Regions from separate parts of the Paenibacillus paludis genome, predicted to be linked through region 1. Evidence: predicted binding sites of a transcription regulator. Region 1 holds the regulator's gene; each other region holds the start of a gene.

The links. Region 1 encodes LexA, which represses DNA repair genes until DNA is damaged. Its sites were predicted from a motif close to CGAACATATGTTCG; they were not measured.
Region 2: addB (helicase-exonuclease AddAB subunit AddB) is a predicted target of LexA. The motif match lies at 2,398-2,411, and genes of this name have one in related genera.
Region 3: ACAN56_RS09905 (YhjD family protein) is a predicted target of LexA. The motif match lies at 2,220-2,233, and genes of this name have one in related genera.

What each region holds. Positions count from the first base shown of each region.
Region 1 covers NZ_JBGJZP010000001.1:537,935-545,088, reverse strand. Annotated here, with positions in the region: gene ACAN56_RS02380 (hypothetical protein) at 1-573, opposite strand, end outside; gene ACAN56_RS02375 (TetR/AcrR family transcriptional regulator) at 814-1,365, shown strand; gene ACAN56_RS02370 (DMT family transporter) at 1,366-1,743, shown strand; gene ACAN56_RS02365 (L,D-transpeptidase) at 2,160-2,498, opposite strand; gene lexA (transcriptional repressor LexA) at 2,674-3,300, opposite strand; gene ACAN56_RS02355 (LysM peptidoglycan-binding domain-containing protein) at 3,594-4,007, shown strand; gene ACAN56_RS02350 (DUF896 domain-containing protein) at 4,118-4,327, shown strand; gene ACAN56_RS02345 (hypothetical protein) at 4,378-4,905, shown strand; gene ACAN56_RS02340 (HAD family hydrolase) at 4,941-5,726, shown strand; gene ACAN56_RS02335 (FixH family protein) at 5,966-6,388, shown strand; gene metH (methionine synthase) at 6,568-7,154, shown strand, end outside.
Region 2 covers NZ_JBGJZP010000006.1:172,619-179,772, forward strand. Annotated here, with positions in the region: gene ACAN56_RS13600 (Na/Pi cotransporter family protein) at 1-615, opposite strand, end outside; gene ACAN56_RS13605 (class I SAM-dependent rRNA methyltransferase) at 714-2,114, shown strand; gene addB (helicase-exonuclease AddAB subunit AddB) at 2,517-6,038, shown strand; gene ACAN56_RS13615 (UvrD-helicase domain-containing protein) at 6,035-7,154, shown strand, end outside.
Region 3 covers NZ_JBGJZP010000004.1:243,902-251,055, forward strand. Annotated here, with positions in the region: gene ACAN56_RS09895 (copper amine oxidase N-terminal domain-containing protein) at 1-607, opposite strand, end outside; gene ACAN56_RS09900 (ASCH domain-containing protein) at 959-1,381, shown strand; gene ACAN56_RS09905 (YhjD family protein) at 1,786-2,199, opposite strand; cyclic di-GMP riboswitch class I at 2,824-2,913, shown strand; gene ACAN56_RS09910 (collagen-binding domain-containing protein) at 2,997-6,185, shown strand; gene ACAN56_RS09915 (alpha/beta hydrolase) at 6,473-7,154, shown strand, end outside.

The sequences.
Region 1 (7,154 bases):
ATCGTATGGAATCACCATGTCAATCGAAGCAGCTCCGGGGAATTGCGCGAATAATCGGCTTGTTTCTTCCATAAGCAGTTTGTTTATTTGGTCGCCTGTAGAAAAGTAATCGATGTAATCTTCTTTTGTAATGCCGGAGGTTGGGTTCGCTTCTTTATATGCTTGGTAGGTCTCAAAAAAAGTAACCGTTATATTGTCTGTCCCGACGTTTACATCTTTTATAAAAGTTTTACCTGTAAGATTGGCAGTGTAAGCCAGCACCTCATCAGCAGATAAAGGTACTTGATCAGCAGACGTTGCTTGAGTGGGGTTGACAGTTCGTTCGGCTGAGGGTGAAGGGGGTGGGGCAGTTGTAGGTTCTGCTGTAGCCTTAGACGTTGGTTCTGTTGCTGGAGATGGACTTGATTCAGTGGTTGGCTTGGCAGTAACCATCGGTGTTGCTAGCGCCGTAATCGAAGCAGTAGGATCATCTGACTTGTCCTCGTTCCCGGTGGTTACCAACCCTATGATGCCGGCGGCTATTAAAACCACCCAGAACCACCAGATTTTATAGAATGGTTTGTTCTTTTTCATCTTTTTCCTCCCGCCTGTAAGGGTGAATTCCTGTATAACTTTAGGATAGCCCATTCATTCACCTTACATAAGTGATCTTCAAACTATATATGGTATTTATTACCCGTTTTGTGGGCATTGCAAGCGTATGGCGTATTCTCTTTATTTTATTTTCTGCTTGCGGAAAAGCCAGGTTATTTATACTTATATTGGTTTGACAAAAAACCGTCCAGACGGTACAGTTGAAATCGGGGTGATAAGGTGACTATACATAACAACAGCTCCAAGAAAAAAATGATTTTGCAAGCGGCCTCCTCCATTGTTCGTGATCAAGGGGTGGAACACTTAACTCTGGAAGCTGTGGCCAAAGCGGCTAACGTTAGCAAAGGCGGTTTACTGTATCACTTTCCTAACAAGGAGCAACTGGTTTCCGGTATGGTGGATGAGCTGACCCGAAACTTTACGGAAGATGTTCAGAGCCGTGTAGAGCATGACCAGCAACAAGCTGGTAAATGGAGCAGGGCATACATTGAATCTACTTTTTATGGTTTTGGAGAAGGCAGTGACATGAACTCGGTGCTGGCAGCAGCTTTATTTACGAATCCCGGCTTGTTGACAAACATGCAGGAGAAATATGCTGAATGGCAACATAATTTTGAAAATGACGGTGTGGATCCACTGTGGGCAACCATTGCCCGACTGGCGACCGACGGACTCTGGTTTGCGGAAAAGTTTGGACTGGCACCGCCAGATCTGGAGTTAAAAGAACGCATTTACAAAGAATTGATGGACGGAGTAAAGGAGGAGAAGTAAGTGCCGTATCTGTTTTTGGCGATATCCATTGCCAGCGAACTTGTAGGAACTTCGATGCTCAAAGCATCGCAAGGATTCACCAAAATAATCCCTGTAATCGTAATGCTGATTAGTTTCATTTGCTCGTTCTTCTTTTTGTCGTTGTCATTGAAGACTATTCCATTAAATACGGCCTATGCAATTTGGTCTGGAATCGGAGCGGTAGCTACAGTTCTGATCTCAGTACTGATCTGGAAAGAAAAAATAAATACAGGCAGCGTAATAGGAATAACCTTAATCGTCATTGGTGTGATTGTGCTGAATTTGCTGGGACCTGGACATGGTTCTTCTGATGAGGCTGCCGAAACACAACAAACCAGCCTTTCCGATAGAGCCTAAGCCGAAGCTGTTGAAATAAAGATCATATACAATTTGTTCCATACAACAGTATGATGACGAAATAACTGTACCCTGCCAGAACGGTGGGGTATTTTCATATTCAAGAATAGAGGGGAGTGAGTGAAAGTTGTCTGTGCATCGAGGGAATTTTTTCATTAATGGAATTGGCGTATTTAGCGTATTGATGTGGCTCATATCGGTTGTAGCTTGTATTTACGCATTCGTACTGTTGGTTAAACTTGCCCGGAGAGGAATAATAGCCTTGGATTTGTACATATATGCTAAAAATCGTGAAATACGCGACCGGTATGAATCAGCAGACAGGAAGGACCAATATTAAGCACAATGAAAAACACCCTCGATCATTTTTTTGTGATCCTTTGGGTGTTTTTGCTTTTTGTCTGACCACCATACTGTTACTCCCTTATTGTAACCCGTGTTCCAATAGGCACGATTGCTGCAAGGGCCAGCACATCCTCATTGTACATGCGGATACAGCCATGGGAGACCATATGTCCGATGGAAGAAGGGTCATTCGTTCCATGAATGCCGTAATGTGGTTTGGATAGACCCATCCAGAATGCACCGAAGGGTCCGCCAGGCTTGGGCTGTTTGTTAATGATAGTGTATTCTCCCGCCGGTGAAACGGTAAGCATGGTGCCAATACCGACAGGGAACCCTCGGGTAACGATGTTATTGTCAAGCAAATATAGCATGCGCTGCGACAGATCAACAATAATCCGATAATTAGGCATAGGTTCAGCACTCCTTTGATATCAGAATATGTGCGGAGTGCTGTTGCTGTTCAAAGGAAATGTTATATGAGATAAATAGAACAAATGTTCGCAATGAGTAAAATGACCATTTGAAAAGGGGAAAGGGCTGCTTCACTTGAAAAAGCGAAGCAGCCCTTAAATATGAACAAAAATATTAATGGATATCGCGGAAGAGACCGATAACTCGTCCCAAAATCGTAACGCGGTTAAGACGGAGGGGTTCATAAGCCGGATTCTCCGGCTGTAGACGAATGTGGTCACGTTCTTTGTAGAATGTCTTGACGGTAGCTTCGTCTTCTTCAGTCATGGCAACGACGATATCGCCATTGTCAGCAGTCTGCTGCTGGCGGACGATTACGTAGTCACCATTCATAATGCCTGCTTCCACCATGCTGTCACCGAGAACGGAGAGCATAAATACCTTGTTGTCCCCCACATAGTGGGAAGGTAGTGGGAAGTAATCTTCGATATTCTCCGTTGCGGTAATCGGCACCCCGGCGGTGACCTTACCTACGACAGGAATACGGGTAACCGTCTGTACGAATTGATGTACATTCTCGGAATCTTCCTGGCCGAGCAGCTCAATTGCACGCGGTTTCGTAGGGTCGCGGCGGATAAGGCCTTTCTTCTCAAGCCGGTCCAGATGGCCGTGCACTGTGGAGCTTGAGGCCAAGCCTACAGCTTCACCGATTTCCCGGACGGACGGAGGATAACCCTTGCTACGGACTTCGTTACGTATAAATTCCAGGATCGCCAGTTGACGACTCGAAATCTTTGACATCGGAATCAACCCCATATAGTATGTTTGGGAAAATTATAACATAGAACTTCCGTTCGTACAAACATAAGTTCTAACAATCTGAGATTAGTAGTGGAAATAGTAGCTTTTTACCATATTAGTATCTAATAACGGCTTGGAAATGGCGGGAAAAGGCAAAGCCGGTGCTGGAAACTGGCACATTTATGGATACGGAAAAAAAGCGAACAATTGTTCTAAAAAATCTATTGATCAAAACACATGTTCGTGTTATATTATTTCCGAAAGTAAGAACGAGTGTTTGGAGGACGATAACAATGTTAAAATACAGTACATACCGCAGCATCTACGAAGAGGCCGGTGAAGTTGAATCTACTAGAGGACAATCTGCTTCTAATCATATGAATGAAATGAAACAATCCGCCGCCGCTTTATTTGCAGCGATCTTAGGATTATGCCGTAAAGAATATCTCGTGAAGCTTGTGCTGGTCTTTATGCTTGTTGTATCCGGATTTACAGTTGTTGGTAATGTTTTTGCAAGTTCAGCATCATTAGTGAAGCAGGAAAAGCGGGTAGTAGTTGAACGCGGAGACACGCTCTGGAGTATCGCCCTTAAGAACAAACCAGCGGGTATGAAGACGGTCGTATATATAGAAGGAATTAAAAAAACAAGCGGTTTGAAGAACGGGAACATTCAGGCCGGAGATATACTGACATTGCCTGTGTATTAACTTCATCATAAGCAGTATAGACTGACGTAAAGAGCTTTCAGGGGGTAGACCTTGACAAGCTCTTTTTCTCATGGCAAAGTTAGAATGAATTTATAGGGGAGGGGAAAGCATTGAATATTGACGAATTGGTCGCACGCATCAATGAACTGGCACGCAAACAGAAGAATGGCGGCCTGAGTGAAGAGGAATTGGCTGAACGGGCCAAGCTCCGTGAGATTTATCTGGGCAACATCCGCAGCAACTTCCGGGCCCAGCTCGACACCATTGAAATCGTGGATAATGATGAGCATGAACAAGGCAACAAGGGACTCAAACATTAGTCCAGTGTGTCTTTTTCATAGATATTACAGGATGACTAGGGGGAACTGACATGGCCCGTTCTTGGGAAAGAATGGTTCAACGCAACACACAGCAGGTTAACAAGCAAAGAAAGAAGCAGGGCAAGGATTCCATTTATGCTTCTTCGTCAAAATCAGCTGCGAAAAACAGTGATATCTTTAAGGGCCGTAACATTGCATTTCCAGTTGTTCTAATGCTGCTTGGAATTATGTTCTGGGTGGTAGGCTCGATCGACGAGGCCAGAGGCAGCGGCATCCTTGCCAATTGGCTGGGCGTCGTTCTTTACTTTGCGCTGGCGGCACTTCTATTCTTCCGGCGTCCGTATCTGAAGGTTGAGCGCAACAGAGTGTCTACGATTAAGTATAACCGTGAACGCTGGCTGCAGGCGGGAGATATTGAGAAGATCACATTGTCCCGTGGAGTGGTTGTGCTTAAATATAAGGGCAAGCGCAAACAGTGGATTTTCTCCAAGCTGATTAACCGTTATAACACTGAGGCCATGGGTGTACGCCTGGAGGAGTTCGGCAAAGCCAATAACATCGAAGTAGTACACGAGTAGGAAGATATAACAGCATAGGGAGAGGGAGAAATCTAATGCCAATTACCGCCGTACTATTTGATCTTGACGATACATTGCTCTGGGATGAACGGAGTGTTGAAGAAGCCTTCCGCAATGCATGTGAAGCTGCAGGTGACTCCATTGATCCTAAAGAGCTTGAAGTTGCCGTTCGCAGGGAAGCCAGGAATCTTTATGAGACTTATGAGACGTTCCCTTTCACAAAGATGATCGGGATTAATCCTTATGAAGCACTTTGGTCCAATTTCTCAGCTGGAGAACAACCGGAGTTCCGTAAGCTCCAACAGTTGGCTCCTGTATACCGTAAAGAGTCGTGGCGGCGTGGTCTGGCCTCCCTCGGTGTCGAAGATGAGGTGCTTGCCGAAACGCTGGCAGACAGGTTTGCTGCCGAGCGCCGTAGCCTGCCTTACATGTATGAAGAGACGTTACAGGTGCTTGATGCGCTCCGTGGTAAAGTGAAGCTGCTGCTGCTCACGAATGGTTGCCCGTCACTGCAGCAGGAGAAGCTCGACGGAGTGCCTGAGCTTATCCCCTATTTTGATCATGTAGTCATCTCAGGCAGCTTTGGCAAAGGAAAGCCGGACAAGGATATCTTCCTGCATGCTCTTTCGCTGCTAGATGTAACCCCTGAACAAGGGATGATGGTCGGCGACAAACTCACGACGGATATTAAGGGCGGCTTGGCCGCTGGCTTGACTACTGTCTGGATTAACCGTACTGACAAATTACCAAATCCTGAGATTCAGCCGGATTATAGAATCGGCCATCTCTCTGAGCTCCTCCCCCTGGTACAATCGCTATAGTGTAACCTTTGTAAAGCCGGTATCCCCTAATGGGATGCTGGCTTTTTTGCGCTCAAAGCAAGAGGTTGGTCAATTATTATAGGGAGAGAATCCATCTGTATATGACTAACTTCACGAAAAAGGCGTGAAAGTTTAAGCAATCTTCTAAAATTGCGAATATGTTGTGTATAATAGTAAAAGAATGCAACCGCAAGCTGGAAATATCATTATAAATTCTACCCTGGTCGGGAGGACTCCGGATGATGAAACCCAAGAAGCTGATTGCTCTTTTTACGATTGCGGCGATGTCAATGATTGTAAGCTGTTCAGGTAATAATGGAGAATCAAGCCATATGCATGACGGATCAGAGCACTCTATGGAACCGATTCACGTCGAGCTGAGCTGGAATCCGGGGGACGTGTCGGTAAATCAAAAGGTAGTTTTCGAGGCTGTGGTTACCCAGGGCAGTGAAGCTGTGGATGATGCGAAGGCGGTGCTTTTTGAGATTGTGAATAAAAATAATGAAGAAGACAAGCAGGAGCTTGAAGGCAAGCTCTCCGGCAACGGTACATATAAAGCTGAGGCGATCCTGATGAAGGAAGGCAACTATGATGTGACTTCGCATGTAACAGCTAGAACACAGCACTCTATGCCGACTAAAGAAATTACAGTGCAGCCATAATGAAATAGAGATAGAGGCTGGCTATAAAGAAAAACTATTATGCAGAGTGGAAAGGAAGGCTTTTCGATTCCGCTTTATTCTGCTAAACTTACTCTAATGTTTTACTGGGGGGATATGAAGTGGCTAAATACACACTTGCTGAAAGCTTGCAGCAGCGGATACTGATTTTAGACGGAGCAATGGGCACGATGATTCAACAGGTGCCACTTACCGGTGAAGATTTTGGCGGGGATGAGCTGGATGGCTGTAATGAGATGCTTGTGCTCACCCGTCCGGAGGTTATACAGACTATTCATGAACAATATCTTGAAGCAGGCGCAGATCTGATCGAGACGAATACCTTCGGCGCAACCTCGGTTGTGCTTGCCGAATACGATATCCCTCAGCGGGCCCGGGAGATTAACCTGGAAGCTGCGAGGCTGGCCAGAAATGCTGTTGACAAGATTGAGACGCCCGATCACCCGCGTTACGTAATCGGGGCAATGGGCCCGACAACAAAAACGCTTTCGGTCACCGGAGGCGTAACATTCCAAGAGCTGGTGGATAGCTACGAGGAGCAGGCTATAGCGCTGATTGACGGCAAAGTGGATGCCCTGCTGCTGGAAACTTCCCAGGATACTTTGAATGTGAAAGCCGGAAGCATCGGCATCCGCAACGCCTTTGAGAAGGCAGGCATCACTTTGCCAGTCATGATCTCGGGTACTATCGAACCGATGGGCACGACGCTCGCTGGACAGAATATTGAGGCGTTCTATATCTCGCTGGA
Region 2 (7,154 bases), on a different contig from region 1:
CATTGCGGTCAGACAGGCTCCGGCGGCAAGCCCCCAGAGAGCGCTTGTGGCAGCATGGCCAAGAAACCAGTGGAACAGTCCGCTGGCTTGCAGCGCGGGGCTGATCGACTGCATGACGGCGATGCCCCACAGGACAAGCGCGAAGCCGGCCACCGCGAGGCTGATGAACTGAAGCGGCCCGGAGAATTTACGGCAGGCTCCCGCTGCCCGCCAGGAGTAGGGCGGCAGTTCGCCGATCATGACTGCCACGGCCCAGACGCAGAGCGAGGCAGCCAGCAGCGGCGTGGCCATCGTGCTGATCTGCAGTCCAATCAGCTCGGTGGTTAAGCAGGTGCCAATGTTGCTGCCGAGAATGATGCCCAGGGTCCGGGCATACGTAAGCAGGCCGGCATTAACCATGCCGATGGTCAGCACCGTGACGGCAGTACTGCTCTGCAGCAGTGCCGACAGCAGGCTGCTGGCTATGAGGCCTTTTACTGGCGTAGATGTGGCCTTATGCAGGCCTCGGGATAGCAGGGGTCCAGCAAGCCGCGACAGCGCGGCTTCCATAAGCTTCATGCCGGCAAGAAAGATAACTAGACCATATATAATAGGGAACAGCAGGTCACGGATCATAAGGACAGGCTCCTTTGAACGGGGGTTGTACACCAATATATGAAAGCATTGCAGTGGACATGTATGAAATCATTAACACGAACAGGGAGTTGAAGTCATTGGCATCGGTTATTCTGGAACGAAACCGCAAGAAAAGACTGGAGCAGGGTCATCCGTGGGTCTACGCCAGCGAGGTGGCCTCGGTGGATGGAGATCCGCAGGCAGGCGGATTGGTGGATGTGCTAAATCACCAGGGGCGTTTTTTGGGTGCAGGTTATTATAATCCGGCTTCGCAAATCCGGGTGAGAATTCTCTCCCAGAGTCCGCTGGCCGTCATGGATACGGCCTTTTTCGCGGAACGGTTCTCAAGCTGCCTGCAGCATCGGGAACGTTTTCTGCCGGGAGCAGACGCGTACCGGCTTGTGTACGGCGAAGCTGATTTTCTGCCCGGCCTGATTGTTGACCGTTTCGGCGAGATTCTTGTCGTTCAGCTCTTGACGCTGGGCATGGATCTGCACCGCGCCGAGATTGTGGAGGCACTGGTGCAAGTGATGAATCCACGCGGGATTTATGAGCGCAGTGATGTTAGTGTCCGGGAGCTGGAGGGTTTGGAGCAAAGAACCGGAGTGCTCTACGGGGAATGTCCGCGCCACATTACTGTAAGCGAGAACGGTCTGAAGGTAATCGTGGACATCGAGCAAGGCCAGAAGACGGGCTACTTTTTCGACCAGCGGGAGAATAGAGCTTCCATCGCTCCGCTGATCAAAGGCTGGGGCGGCCGCAGCGGAATTACGCTGCAGGAGATCGAGACGGATGAAGGTCTGGTTCAGACCCTGCCGGTGAACAAAAGCGGCAAGCCGGTTACTTTCCCGTATTGGGACGGTGCGACAGTGCTGGAATGCTTCGCGCATACGGGCAGCTTCACACTGCATGCCTGCAAATACGGAGCCAAAAAGGTTACCTGCCTCGACGTATCCGCCCACGCGATCGAAAGCGCCAAGGCCAATGTGGAACTGAACGGATTCACAGACCGTGTGGAATTTGTGGTGGATGATGCTTTTGCTTTTCTGCGCAATCAGGTTAAAGGGCTGGAAGAGCGGACGGAGCGGGCAACCGGTGCAGGAGAGGCTAAGACAGGAGCCAAGCCAGCGGCTAAGGCCGATACGGCGAAGCCGATGACCGCTGGCGGCGGACGCACATGGGATGTCGTCATTCTGGATCCGCCGGCGTTTGCCAAAACCAAAAGCGCTGTTGCCGGTGCCTGCCGTGGTTACAAGGATATTAACCTGCACGGCATGAAGCTGGTCAATGAGGGCGGTTATTTGGTGACGGCAAGCTGCTCCTACCACATGCAGCCGCAACTGTTCCTGGATACCATTGCTGAAGCAGCGAAGGATGCCGGTAAGGTCCTGAGACTGATTGAATGGCGGGCCGCGGGGAAAGACCACCCGCAAATTCTCGGTGTTGACGAAGGGCATTATCTGAAATTTGCCATTTTCGAAGTGCGCAGCAAGAAATAACGAACCTGGCCCCTAGGCCGGCTCTGCGGGAGTCTCTGTAAAGAGGCTCTTTTTTTCGTTTTTCATTGATAATCATTCTGGCGTTCTCTTCTGAAGAAGAGGCGGCCCGGTGGCTGGAACTGCTGCAGATGAAGAAAGGGGAGGGCAGCAGGAAGTGAAGCTGGACCATGCTTATTTGTGAATATTACCGTGAATGATCAAGAGACTGCCGCAGCTTAAAAACGCGGCAGTCTCTTTGTGCTGTACATGCGGATATCCATCCGCTGAAACTTGAAAACAATGGCAAACGTATGTTCCGTTTGGAAGAGATATGCTATAATGTTGGGACGGATTCATCAACTGGGTTTAGAAATTTGATACCGGTTGTATTCATAGATTTGGCCACGGAAGGAGTCTACTGCAATGACGGTAAACTTTTTGATAGGCCGCTCGGGCAGCGGCAAGACAACAAGAATATGGGAAACGGTATCCTCAAAGCTGGAGTCTGAGCCGCTGGGCGCACCGATCATTGTACTTGTTCCGGAGCAGGGCTCGTTCGGGGCGGAGAGAGGCCTGCTGGCAGCAGGCAGCGTGAATGGCAGCATCCGGGCCCAGACCTTGAGCTTCTCGCGGCTTGCATTCCGGGTGAAGCAGGAGACCGGGGGCAGCGCCAGTCTGCCCATCAGCGAAGAAGGCAAAAAAATGCTGATATACAAGATCATCAACCGCCGCAAGGAAGAACTGAAGCTGTTCGGCGCTTCAAGCGACAGACCGGGCTTTGTGGAACGGCTCAGCGCACTGCATACCGAGCTGAAACGTTGCTGCCTGGGTGCTTCCGATCTGGAAGGACAGCTGGCAAGAATGCGCGAGGCCATAGGAAGCAGTCCGATTCTGGCCGGCAAGCTGGATGATCTGCATATCGTATTCAGCGAGTTGGAGCAGGAAATGTCACAGCTGTATATAGATCAGGAAGACCGGCTGGCTGAACTGGCGGAGCATATTGCGGATTCCTCTTACATAAGAGAAGCCGAGATCTGGGTAGACGGGTTCCATGGTTTTACCCCGCAGGAATTTATGGTGCTGCGCGAGCTGATGCAGCATGCATCAAGGGTGACAGTGGCCCTTACGCTTGACCGGATTTATCCAACGGGGCTGCAGCCGCATGAACTGGAGTTGTTTCACCCCTCCGCAGTTACGTATATCAAGCTGCGCGGGATGGCCGAAGAGCTGGGCCTTGAGGTCTGGGACGAGCTGCTGGCGCCGCCTGTGCTTCCGCGTTTCGCCGGAAGTCCGGCCTTGGCCCACCTGGAGCGCGGATTTCACCGCCGCAGCCGCTGGAGCGGCGATATCGGGCAGGCTGCGGAAGCCATCACGATCAGCGCTGCAGTCTCGCATAGAACAGAGGTCGAGGGCGCGCTGCGTGAAATGATCAGGCTGGCCCGGGATGAAGGGGCGGAGTACGGCGAGATGGCTGTATTCATGCGCAACATTTCAGATTATGAGCAGCTGATTACCCCGTTGTTTCAAGACTATATCGTCCCGTTCTTCCTGGACCAGAAAGTTAATGAGCTGCATCATCCGCTGGTGGAATTTGTACGGTCTGCACTTGATGTAGTGCGCCGCCGCTGGCGGTATGAGGATGTGTTCCGCTGTGTGAAGACCGAGCTTCTGCTTCCGCTTGACGGCAGTATTACCCGCGAGGATATGGACGCGCTGGAGAATTATGTGCTGGCCTGCGGCATCCATGGATACCGCTGGACCGACGGACGTTCCTGGAAGGGAATCCCCAGTCTTTCGCTGGAAGGCAGCCGGATTGTGGATGAGGAGCTGCTTCTGAAAATGGAGCGGTGCCGGGAGTGCATTACCGGTCCGCTGTATGCTTTTGAGAAAAGAATCAAGAAGAGCCGCAGCGGTCTGGAGCTATGTACAGCGGTGTACCTGCTGCTCCGGGAGTCGGATACCGCCCGGAAGCTGGAGAAGCTGAGCAGAGAGGCGCTTGAGCTGGGACAGCCGGAACGTGCGCGGGAACACAGCCAGCTATGGGATGCAGTGCTCGATTTGCTGGATCAGATCGCGGAAATGATGGGATCGGAGAGAATGGAATTCGAGCTGTTTGCCGGGGTGCTGGAGACCGGACTCAGCGAGCTTAAGATGGGTTTGGTTCCGCCTGCCTTGGATCAGGTGCTGGTCGGAAGCATGGACCGGACGAGGGTTTCAGGTGTGAAATATGCTTTCCTGCTGGGATTCAACGAAGGGGTTGTCCCTGCACAGTTCAAAGAGGACGGCATCCTGTCTGAGGGAGAACGGCTGCTGCTGGAGAACAGCGGAATGGAGCTGGCTCCGGGATCCTCGCGCAAGCTGCTCGATGAGCGCTTCCTGATCTATGGCGCGCTGACAACGGCCAGCACCAGACTGTGGATCAGCTATGCCACAGCCGATGATGAGGGCAAAGCGCTGCTGCCTTCGGAAATCATCCGCCAGCTGCATGGCATGTTCCCGGATGCTTTGCAAGAACGGTCCCTTTCCGGGTTCCCCGCAGCGGTATCTCCTGACGAAGCCGATGCAGGTGAAGCTTTGCATCTGGGCTTTGTGGGGCATCCCGGACAAAGTCTGCGCATGCTGATTATGCAGCTGCGCCAGTGGCGGCAGGGAGTGGAAATCCCCGGACTGTGGTGGGATGTCTATAACTGGTTCGCGGAGGATGAGCATTGGAGTCCGAAGCTGCAGCAGCTGCTGGGTTCGCTGTTCTACCGCAATGACGGCATTCCGCTCAAGCGGGAGACCAGCCTCCGTCTATACGGAGGCAGAACACTGCGCGGCAGCGTGTCGCGTATGGAGAAGTTTGTTGCCTGCTCCTTCTCCCATTTTGCTTCATACGGCTTAAGTCTGAAAGAACGCCAGCTCTATAAGCTGCAGGCGCCGGACATTGGACAGCTCTTCCATGCCGCGCTAAGCGATATGGCCAAGCGGCTGCAGGAGCAGGGCCGCGGCTGGGGGAGCTTGACGGCTGAGGAATGCCGCCGGGAAGCCGGAGAGACAGTAGACAGGCTGTCGCCGCTCCTGCAGGGCGAAATTCTGATGAGCAGCAAACGCTACGGATACATTTCCCGCAAACTGAAGAATATTGTCGGCCGCGCTTCCGTGATCCTCGGCGAGCATGCCCGCCGGGGCAGCTTCGAGCCGGTGGGGCTGGAGCTGGACTTTGGCCCGGGTAAAGATCTCCCGCCGCTGAGAATTACATTGCCTAACGGCTGTGTAATGGAGGTGGTGGGCCGGATTGACCGTGTCGATATGGCCGAAGGAGAGCATGGAGTTCTGTTGCGGGTTATTGACTATAAATCAAGCCAGAAGGATCTTAAGCTGCATGAGGTGTACTATGGGCTGTCGCTGCAGATGCTGACTTATCTCGATGTGCTGCTCACCTATTCGGAGCAGTGGCTGGGCAAGGCTGCGCTTCCGGCAGGAACCCTGTATTTCCATGTGCATGATCCGCTGCTTTCGTCGCCAAACGGGTTGAACCGTGAGCAGGCGGAGCAGGAGCTTCTGAAACGGTTCAAAATGAAGGGTCTGCTGACTGCGGACCGTGAGGTCGTTTCACTGATGGATACTACGCTTGATAAAGGGCATTCCTCAATTGTGCCGGTAGCGCTGAAGAGCGACGGCAGCTTTTACAGCAGCGCCTCTGTAGCCACGCCTGAGCAGTGGGGGCATTTGCTGTCCTCGGTGCGGAGCAATATTTCCGATATCGGGACGCGGATTACGGAAGGCGATGTGGCGATCCAGCCATACCGGATTCAGCAGGAAACGGCCTGCACGTTCTGTTCCTTCCGGCCGGTATGCCAGTTTGACGAGGCTGTGGAGGGCAATGGCTATAACAATCTTGCCAAGCCGGGCAAAGACGTGATCTGGGATCTGCTGTCCCATAAAGGAGGAGAGAAGCCGTGAGTATTAGAGCTGAAATAGAGGCCAAGCCGGAAGGCAGCCTGTGGAGCGATGATCAATGGCGCGCTATTGCCGAGAGCGGCGAAGATATTCTGGTTGCGGCAGCGGCAGGCTCTGGCAAAACAGCCGTACTGGTCGAGCGGATCATCCGCAAGATCAGCAACGAGGAGAACGGCTTCAGCGTGGACCGGCTGCTGGTGGCCACCTTCACGAAGGCGGCAGCCTCCGAGATGCGGCAGCGGATCCGCGAGGCACTGGAGCGGAAGCTGGAGGAGCAAGAGGGTGCGGAAGAGGGCGGAGCAGCGGGCAATGACTACTTGCGCCGCCAGCTTGCCTTGCTGGGAAGAGCTTCGATCACGACCCTGCACTCCTTCTGCCTCGAAGTTATCCGGCGTTATTACCAGCAGATCCCCATTGACCCCGGATTTCGGATTCTGAATGAGCATGAGGCGGAGATGATGCGCCAAGAGCTGCTGGAGGAGCTGCTGGAAGAGAAATACGGTGAGGTCTCTGAAGACGGAGAAGATGGCATTTTCGTAAAGCTTGCAGACTGGTTTAGCGGCGAGCGTACCGATGATGCGGTGCATGCGCTGGTCCAGCGGCTGCATGATTTTGCCCGCAGCCATCCCTGGCCGGCACAGTGGCTGAGGGATACTGCGGCTGATTTCTCGCTGCCGGACACGGAAGCTCTGAGCCGCACGGCTTGGGTGCAGAGTATTCTTGCCGAGGCGAAGCTTACGCTGGACGGCGCGGCCAGCCAGCTTATTCAGGGGCATGAAATCGCCTTGCAGCCCGGCGGTCCGGCTCCCTATGCGGAGAATCTGACTGCGGATCTGGAAATGGTCCGGGCGCTGCAGGATGATCTGCTAAATAAACCCTGGGCAGAGCTCTATAATATATTCATAGAGATATCCTTTGGCAAGCTTAAGGCTTGCAAGAAGGATGCAACCGATCCCGGACTGCAGGAGACGGTCAAGGAGCTGCGGGACAATGTGAAGAAGAGCCTGCTGGAGCTGCAAAAATCGCTGTTTGGGCGTCCAGCCGAGGTTTTTCTGGCGGAGCTGCATGAGGCGGCTCCGCTGATGCAGGAACTCGCTGAGACGGTCATCGAGTTCGGTG
Region 3 (7,154 bases), on a different contig from region 1:
AATAAATGCTATCGCTGTGTAGGAAATACCACTTAGAATAGTCATTTTCAGTGTAAATAAAACTAGTCATAGGGCCTTCCGGATGCACAGTGGAATAGTAAAATTGAACCCGCGGCAAACCAATGACGGCTAACCTTGCTTTAGCCAGATCGCCGCTGTTCAATTCTTTCTGAATCTCCGGATTTGGAGAAATAATCACAATACCGTTATTCTTCGAATCCCAATGAACAAGCGTTCCGAAACTTCCGCTCATGAACCGTAACGGGACATAAACGGTGTTTTTTTCAACAAAAGGCGGCGTATCTAATTCTAGTTTTTTCTCATTTATCCTCGCAGCACCGCTGCCGACGGCAAGGCTCAATGTGTCCGAAGTATGCGGGTCAACAACCAAAACCGTTTTGGATCTGCTGTTCCAGGTCACCTTATAACCCAAAGACTGCGCAGTGCGAATAGGAACATAACTCACGTTCTTCCTGACCAAAGGAGAAGGTAACTCATCCTGTACCGCCCCGTTTACATTTAGTTTTAGGGGGTTAGCAGCATTCGCTGTACCGCCGATTGAAAAGATAAACAATACAGTAAAAAACAAAAATAATGTTTTTTTCAAGTTGATCCATCCTTTTCTTTTTTTAGTTAGACTTGCTGATTTGGAAAAAGTTGCAGCACCAAGTGAAGCCGGGGCCTTAACCTTGGAGTAGGCAGCCAGCCATCTAACATTTCTTCTACCGTCGAGAGGAACTTTACAAAACCTTATTGAACCTTATAATGAGTAGTGAAGCGCCGCAAAGATCATACAGAACCTAATTGAACCTTACAGATAGGTGTGGGTTACGCTCATAATGCTTAAGCCGGGGGCAATTTCCTTCACCAGCATCTCAAAAAAACTATATGCGGCGCGGTTTTCCGGATTCCCGGTGGGCTGCGCCTTTCCTTTGTTGCAGAGAGGGGGCAGAATGTTATGCGATGCCTGACTATACGGCAGCCTTGGGCGACGCTCGTTGCTCTTGGTGAAAAATCATTCGAGACCCGTTCCTGGAGAACGGCTTACCGGGGTGAAATCGCCATTCATGCCGGTTTGAAGATTGATAAGGCAGTATGCTTACGGGAGCCTTTCCGATCGGTGCTCGCCCGTCATGGTCTTACAGCGGACAATTTGCCTGCCGGAGCGATTGTAGCGACAGGATCGCTGATAAACTGTTATGAAGTTACAGCTGGTATGGCTGAAGAAGGCTGGCCCTACGGCAGCGAATATATCTTTGGAGATTATAGGGAGGGACGGTTTGCCTGGGAACTGACGGGGGTCACTCCGCTTGAGGACAACATTCCGGCCAAAGGCCGACTGGGCTTCTGGGAGCATCCTGTTCTGCAAAGAAAGCGGTGAAGCGCTTATGGAATTTCAGACCGGCAAGTCTAACTGGATAGACGGAAAATGTTATGACAGTACCGGCGGTTCGGTGAAATATAGGTATGAATGGGATGCTGTCCGGGTATCTTTTTAAATATAGGGCTTTGTGTATCTTATCTCTGCCGGAGCCAATCAGGTGTTCAGGAAGGAGCGTATGCATAGGAAATGGGCAGTCTTCTTATTGCGTGGCTTTGCATGTTATGTTTATTTCTTACGTTTAAGGATAAGGTAAGCCGGAGAATTCTATATCCCGTGGCGCTGGTAGTTATTTTCGGCACATTGGGTTATTGGAAGGTTTTAATGTAATCTATAGCGGGTACTTTACAGGTCTTGCCGACTCCCATGGCGAGGCCTGTTTTTATTCTTCAACGCACCAAAGGCTATAGGCTTGCTTGAGGGCCGGATTTGTTTTTGTACTGTTCCTCATAGCTGTGGTAGCCGGAGATATCGAGTCCCAGGTATTTGCGCATATGGATAGCGGCCTGTGCAGCGATGACGTCATCCAGCAGCAGCATCCGTTCATGATATCCCCGGCATATAAATTTGGCCTCGATGCCGACCTGGAGCCGCTGCTGTTCATAGACCTTAACTCCGCGTTTCCTCATTTCGGCGCGCACATCCCTCAGATCGGCAGTAGCCGCATTCGCAGCAGTACGGAGAACATCCATGTATGGGGCGGGGGTCCGCAGTTGTGTCGACATAATGGCTGAATCCCGTTCAAAGGCTGATAAAATCAGCGGAAGCAATATATAGGATTTGACCAGTGTATTATCGTTACTCTCCGCTCTATGCATAAATTCAATCACCTCTAATAAGAACGTATATTCGTATTTTAACCGATTATTCAAAAATTAATCAATGGAATTTCTAAACAACTGAAACAATGTGACATAATTCACAAAATAATTATAAGAATTATTTTATATTAAAATTGAAATAATAAATATTGAAAAATAAAGCTCATTGATAAGGAGAATTGTGATGAATTATGAGGGAAGTCTCCGCCGCGGGTTGTTGTTCGGGTTGTTTCTAAGTGTTCCACTATGGATGTCCATGATCGGCTGGGTTCAGCTGTTATAAAATATACAAATTCTAAGTCCGGCTGTTGCCCGCTGACTTGTGTAAAATTGACAATGACTAAAAACTGCTGCCAAGAGCTGGCGACAGTTTTTTTGCCGTTTCGACATAAGTTGAAAAGTGGTTCGAATATACTAATTTTTAATATTGAAAATTTGTTTTATATGATCGGTAAATACAACGAAACCCTTATGTGATGCGGGATTGAGGACTTTTTAAGAGAATCTATCAAAAAAAATAAGGAATAGATTGACAAACGGAGGGGTGAAGAGATAGACTGATTCTAGTCCGAAAGTAACAAAAGTCATAGACTACATAGAATACAACTGTTACCAACTTCTCATGTATAATCGCAAACCGTTCGAAAGAGCGGGACGCAAAGTCAGGAATCTACAGCACTCTAAAGGTGCCATGATCGTCCGGCCGCCATGAAGCTAACCCTTCTTGGCGGTCTTTTTGTTGTTACGGGCTAATCTGTGCATTCATAGAATAGTTACATAGGAGGTGCATATCGTTGTTGAAGAAAAAATCATTAGCCTTGATTCTGACGGGGATTTTAACCATCGGCAATATGCTTCATCCGGGGATCAATGCAGAGGCGGCGGCAAGTATGCCGTACACCCCAACACCGGTGCTGGGAGTCGCCGGGAATTTCAATGCCTTTATCTTTGGAGATTTCTCGCAAAGCAATGACCAGATTCACGGACGGCTTGCTGCTGCAGGGAATATTACTCTTCAGGGATATGGAGTATCCAAGGATGCTGTGGGCGGAGATGTGCTTATCGCCGGCAAAGACATCGACTTTTCAAATGGAACAGTTTATGGCACCTCTGTGTATGGAGGCAGCATGAAAAGTTCAGGAGCTGATCTTAAAGGAGGTACGCGGCAGGACCATCCGATCGATTTTCAAGCTGAGGAGCAATTTTTGATTCAGCGTTCGAGTGAACTCGCTGCTCTGAAACAAACGCAGCCCTTTGTCAGAGATGGAGGGGAAATGACGATTAACGCTCCGGATTCCTTTAATGTCATTCATTTGACTGCTGCGGATTTGGCGGTTACCAACGGTCTCCAGTTCAACATTGCAGGAAATGCCACGGTAATTATCAATGTAAGCGGGAATAAGGTCGTCATTCCGGATTTTCAAATGTGGAACGGCAAACCTCACAATGTGCTGTTCAACTTCTACGAAGCTTCTTCTGTAGCAAATGGCAACACAACCATTGAAGGCACCATGTTAGCGCCTCATGCCTTTGTGGCATTCAGCCGAGCTGAGCTGCATGGTACCCTTATTGCAAAAGGATTCAGCGGTTATATTCAGATGCATCATCATACCTTTGAGGGAACGGTGCCGCCAGTCGGGCCGACACCAACACCGACACCAACACCAACACCGACGCCGATACCGACGGCGACACCGACACCAACGCCGATACCGACGGCGACGCCAACACCGACGCCGATACCGACACCAACACCAACACCAACGCCGATACCGACGCCAACACCGACGCCGATACCGACACCAACACCGACACCAACACCAACACCAACACCAACACCAACACCGACGGCGACGCCAACACCGACGGCGACGGCGACGGCGACACCGACACCAACGCCGATACCGACGGCGACGCCAACACCGACGCCGATACCGACACCAACACCAACACCAACGCCGATACCGACGCCAACACCGACGCCGATACCGACACCAACACCGACACCAACACCAACACCAACACCAACACCAACACCGACGGCGACGCCAACACCGACGGCGACGGCGACGGCGACACCGACACCAACGCCGATACCGACGGCGACGCCAACACCGACGCCGATACCGACACCAACACCAACACCAACGCCGATACCGACGCCAACACCGACGCCGATACCGACACCAACACCGACACCAACACCAACACCAACACCAACACCAACACCGACGGCGACGCCAACACCGACGGCGACGGCGACGGCGACACCGACACCAACGCCGATACCGACGGCGACGCCAACACCGACGCCGATACCGACACCAACACCAACACCAACGCCGATACCGACGCCAACACCGACGCCGATACCGACACCAACACCGACACCAACACCAACACCAACACCAACACCAACACCGACGGCGACGCCAACACCGACGGCGACGGCGACGGCGACACCGACACCAACGCCGATACCGACGGCGACACCGACACCAACGCCGATACCGACGGCGACGCCAACACCGACGCCGATACCGACGGCGACGCCAACACCGACGGCGACACCAACGCCGACACCGACACCAACGCCGACACCGACACCAACGGCGACGCCAACACCGACGTCGACGCCAACACCGACGGTGACACCGACAGCAACGCCAACGGCGACGCCGACGCCGACACCAACACCGGTGCCGACACCGGTGCCAACACCGACGGCGACGCCAACGCCAACGCCGGTACCAACGCCGACACCAACACCGACGGCGACACCGACGCCAACGCCAACGCCGGTACCAACGCCTACACCAACACCGACGGAGACACCAACGCCGGTACCAACGCCAACACCGACGGCGACACCGACACCAACGGCGACGGCAACGCCAACGCCGACACCAACAGCGACGGCGACACCAACGCCGACGCCAACACCGACGGCGACACCAACGCCAACACCGGTGCCGACACCAACGCCGACGGCGACACCGACACCAACAGCGACGGCGACACCAACGGCGACGGCGACACCGACGCCAACGCCGACGCCAACACCAACGCCAACACCGGTGCCGACGCCAACACCTACACCAACGCCAACGCCGGTACCGACACCAACACCAACACCAACACCAACACCAACAGTGACGCCGACACCAACAGCGACGCCGACACCAACACCGGTGCCGACACCAACACCAACAGCGACGCCGACACCAACAGCGACGCCGACACCAACGCCGACACCAACACCGGTGCCGACACCAACGCTAACACCGGTGCCGACACCAACGCCGACACCAACGCCAACACCGGTGCCGACACCGGTACCAACACCGGTACCAACGCCGTTGCCAACGGTAGAACCAACGCCAGCGCCGACGAGCGTAGCGCCAACAGTAGACCCGACGCCAGCACCGTCGAGTGTAGTGCCAACGGTTGACCCGACGCCAGCGCCGACGAGTGTAGCGCCAACGGTTGACCCAACGCCAGCGCCGACAAGTGTAGCGCCAACGGTAGACCCAACGCCAGCTCCGACGAGCGTAGCGCCAACGGTAGACCCGACACCAGCGCCGACGAGTGTAGCGCCAACGGTTGACCCGACGCCAGCGCCGACGAGTGTAGCGCCAACGGTTGACCCGACACCAACGCCGACACCAACGGTGATTGGTACGAATGACGATCAGGAGATTACGATTGATGAGGATCCGCTGCCTTTGGGCCCTGTGACCATATCTTCGCCTGTGCAGCCAACGCCGGAGACTACTCCAGCGACGGTCCCAGTACCTGCTTCGGTACCGGATGAAGAGATTATTCTTGATGAAGAAATTCCGCTGGGGCCAGTGGATCCAGCCGAGAGTCTGCCGCAGACGGGCGAAGCCAGCCCGGCACCTTATTATATTACCGGTCTCGCTATTGCCGGAGTAGGTCTGCTGCTGAGCAGAACGGCAAAAACCAGCAGACGAAAACGCTGAGGCTTTCATTGAATCACACTCGGGCCAATAGCAGTCTAGACGCCATGTTCTAAATATAACCAAGGCCGCTTTCGGGAGAGACAATCCCCGGAAGCGGCCTTTTTATAGGGTGTTTCCTACGTTTTCAGGGTTATTATACAACAATCGTTTAGATTTCAATCCATCTGTTATACGTACATTTCTCGCAGGCGAGGCTACCATGTTATACTATGCAGAAATCATTGCGGAACCCGCATGATTGTGACTGGAGTATCCCACAGCTACGAGAAGGAAAGGTGAGAATATTCATGTGGAGTGTAATTATACTGGCGATTATTATCGTCATTGCCGGAGGATTGACCTATGCGGGTTTCTTTTTCTATGGAGTGGCGATCCATCGGGCTCCTAAGGAGTTTTTGGCGACTTCACCCGCGCTGAAGGTAGATCCGCCGGTGGCCGGAGCATCCTGGGGAGAAGGGGCGGAGTGGATCGCCCGGCAGAGCTTCCGGAATGTCGACATGAGCTCAGAGGATGGACTAAAGCTGCGGGGTTATTATCTGCCGTCAGAGCGGGCAGCCGGACGTACAGCAATCGTTGCCCACGGCTATTCCGGCAAAGCCAAGGATATGGGGGCCTACGCCAAGATTTATTATGAAAACCTGGGCTATAATGTGCTGATTCCCGATGCCAGGGGACATGGTGAAAGCACAGGCAATTACATAGGATTTGGTTGGCCCGAACGCCGGGATTATGTAAAGTGGATCGAATACATCATTGAAGAGAATGGGCCGCAGGCGCAGATTGTGCTGCATGGGGTGTCTATGGGTGGAGCAACGGTGATGATGACCGCGGGTGAAGAGCTTCCGCCGCAGGTGAAGGCGGTTGTTGCCGACTGCGGGTATAGTTCGGTCAAAGCACAGCTCTCTTATCAGCTCTGGCGGATGTATCATCTGCCAAGCTTTCCCTTCGTGCAGATTGCCAGTCTGATTA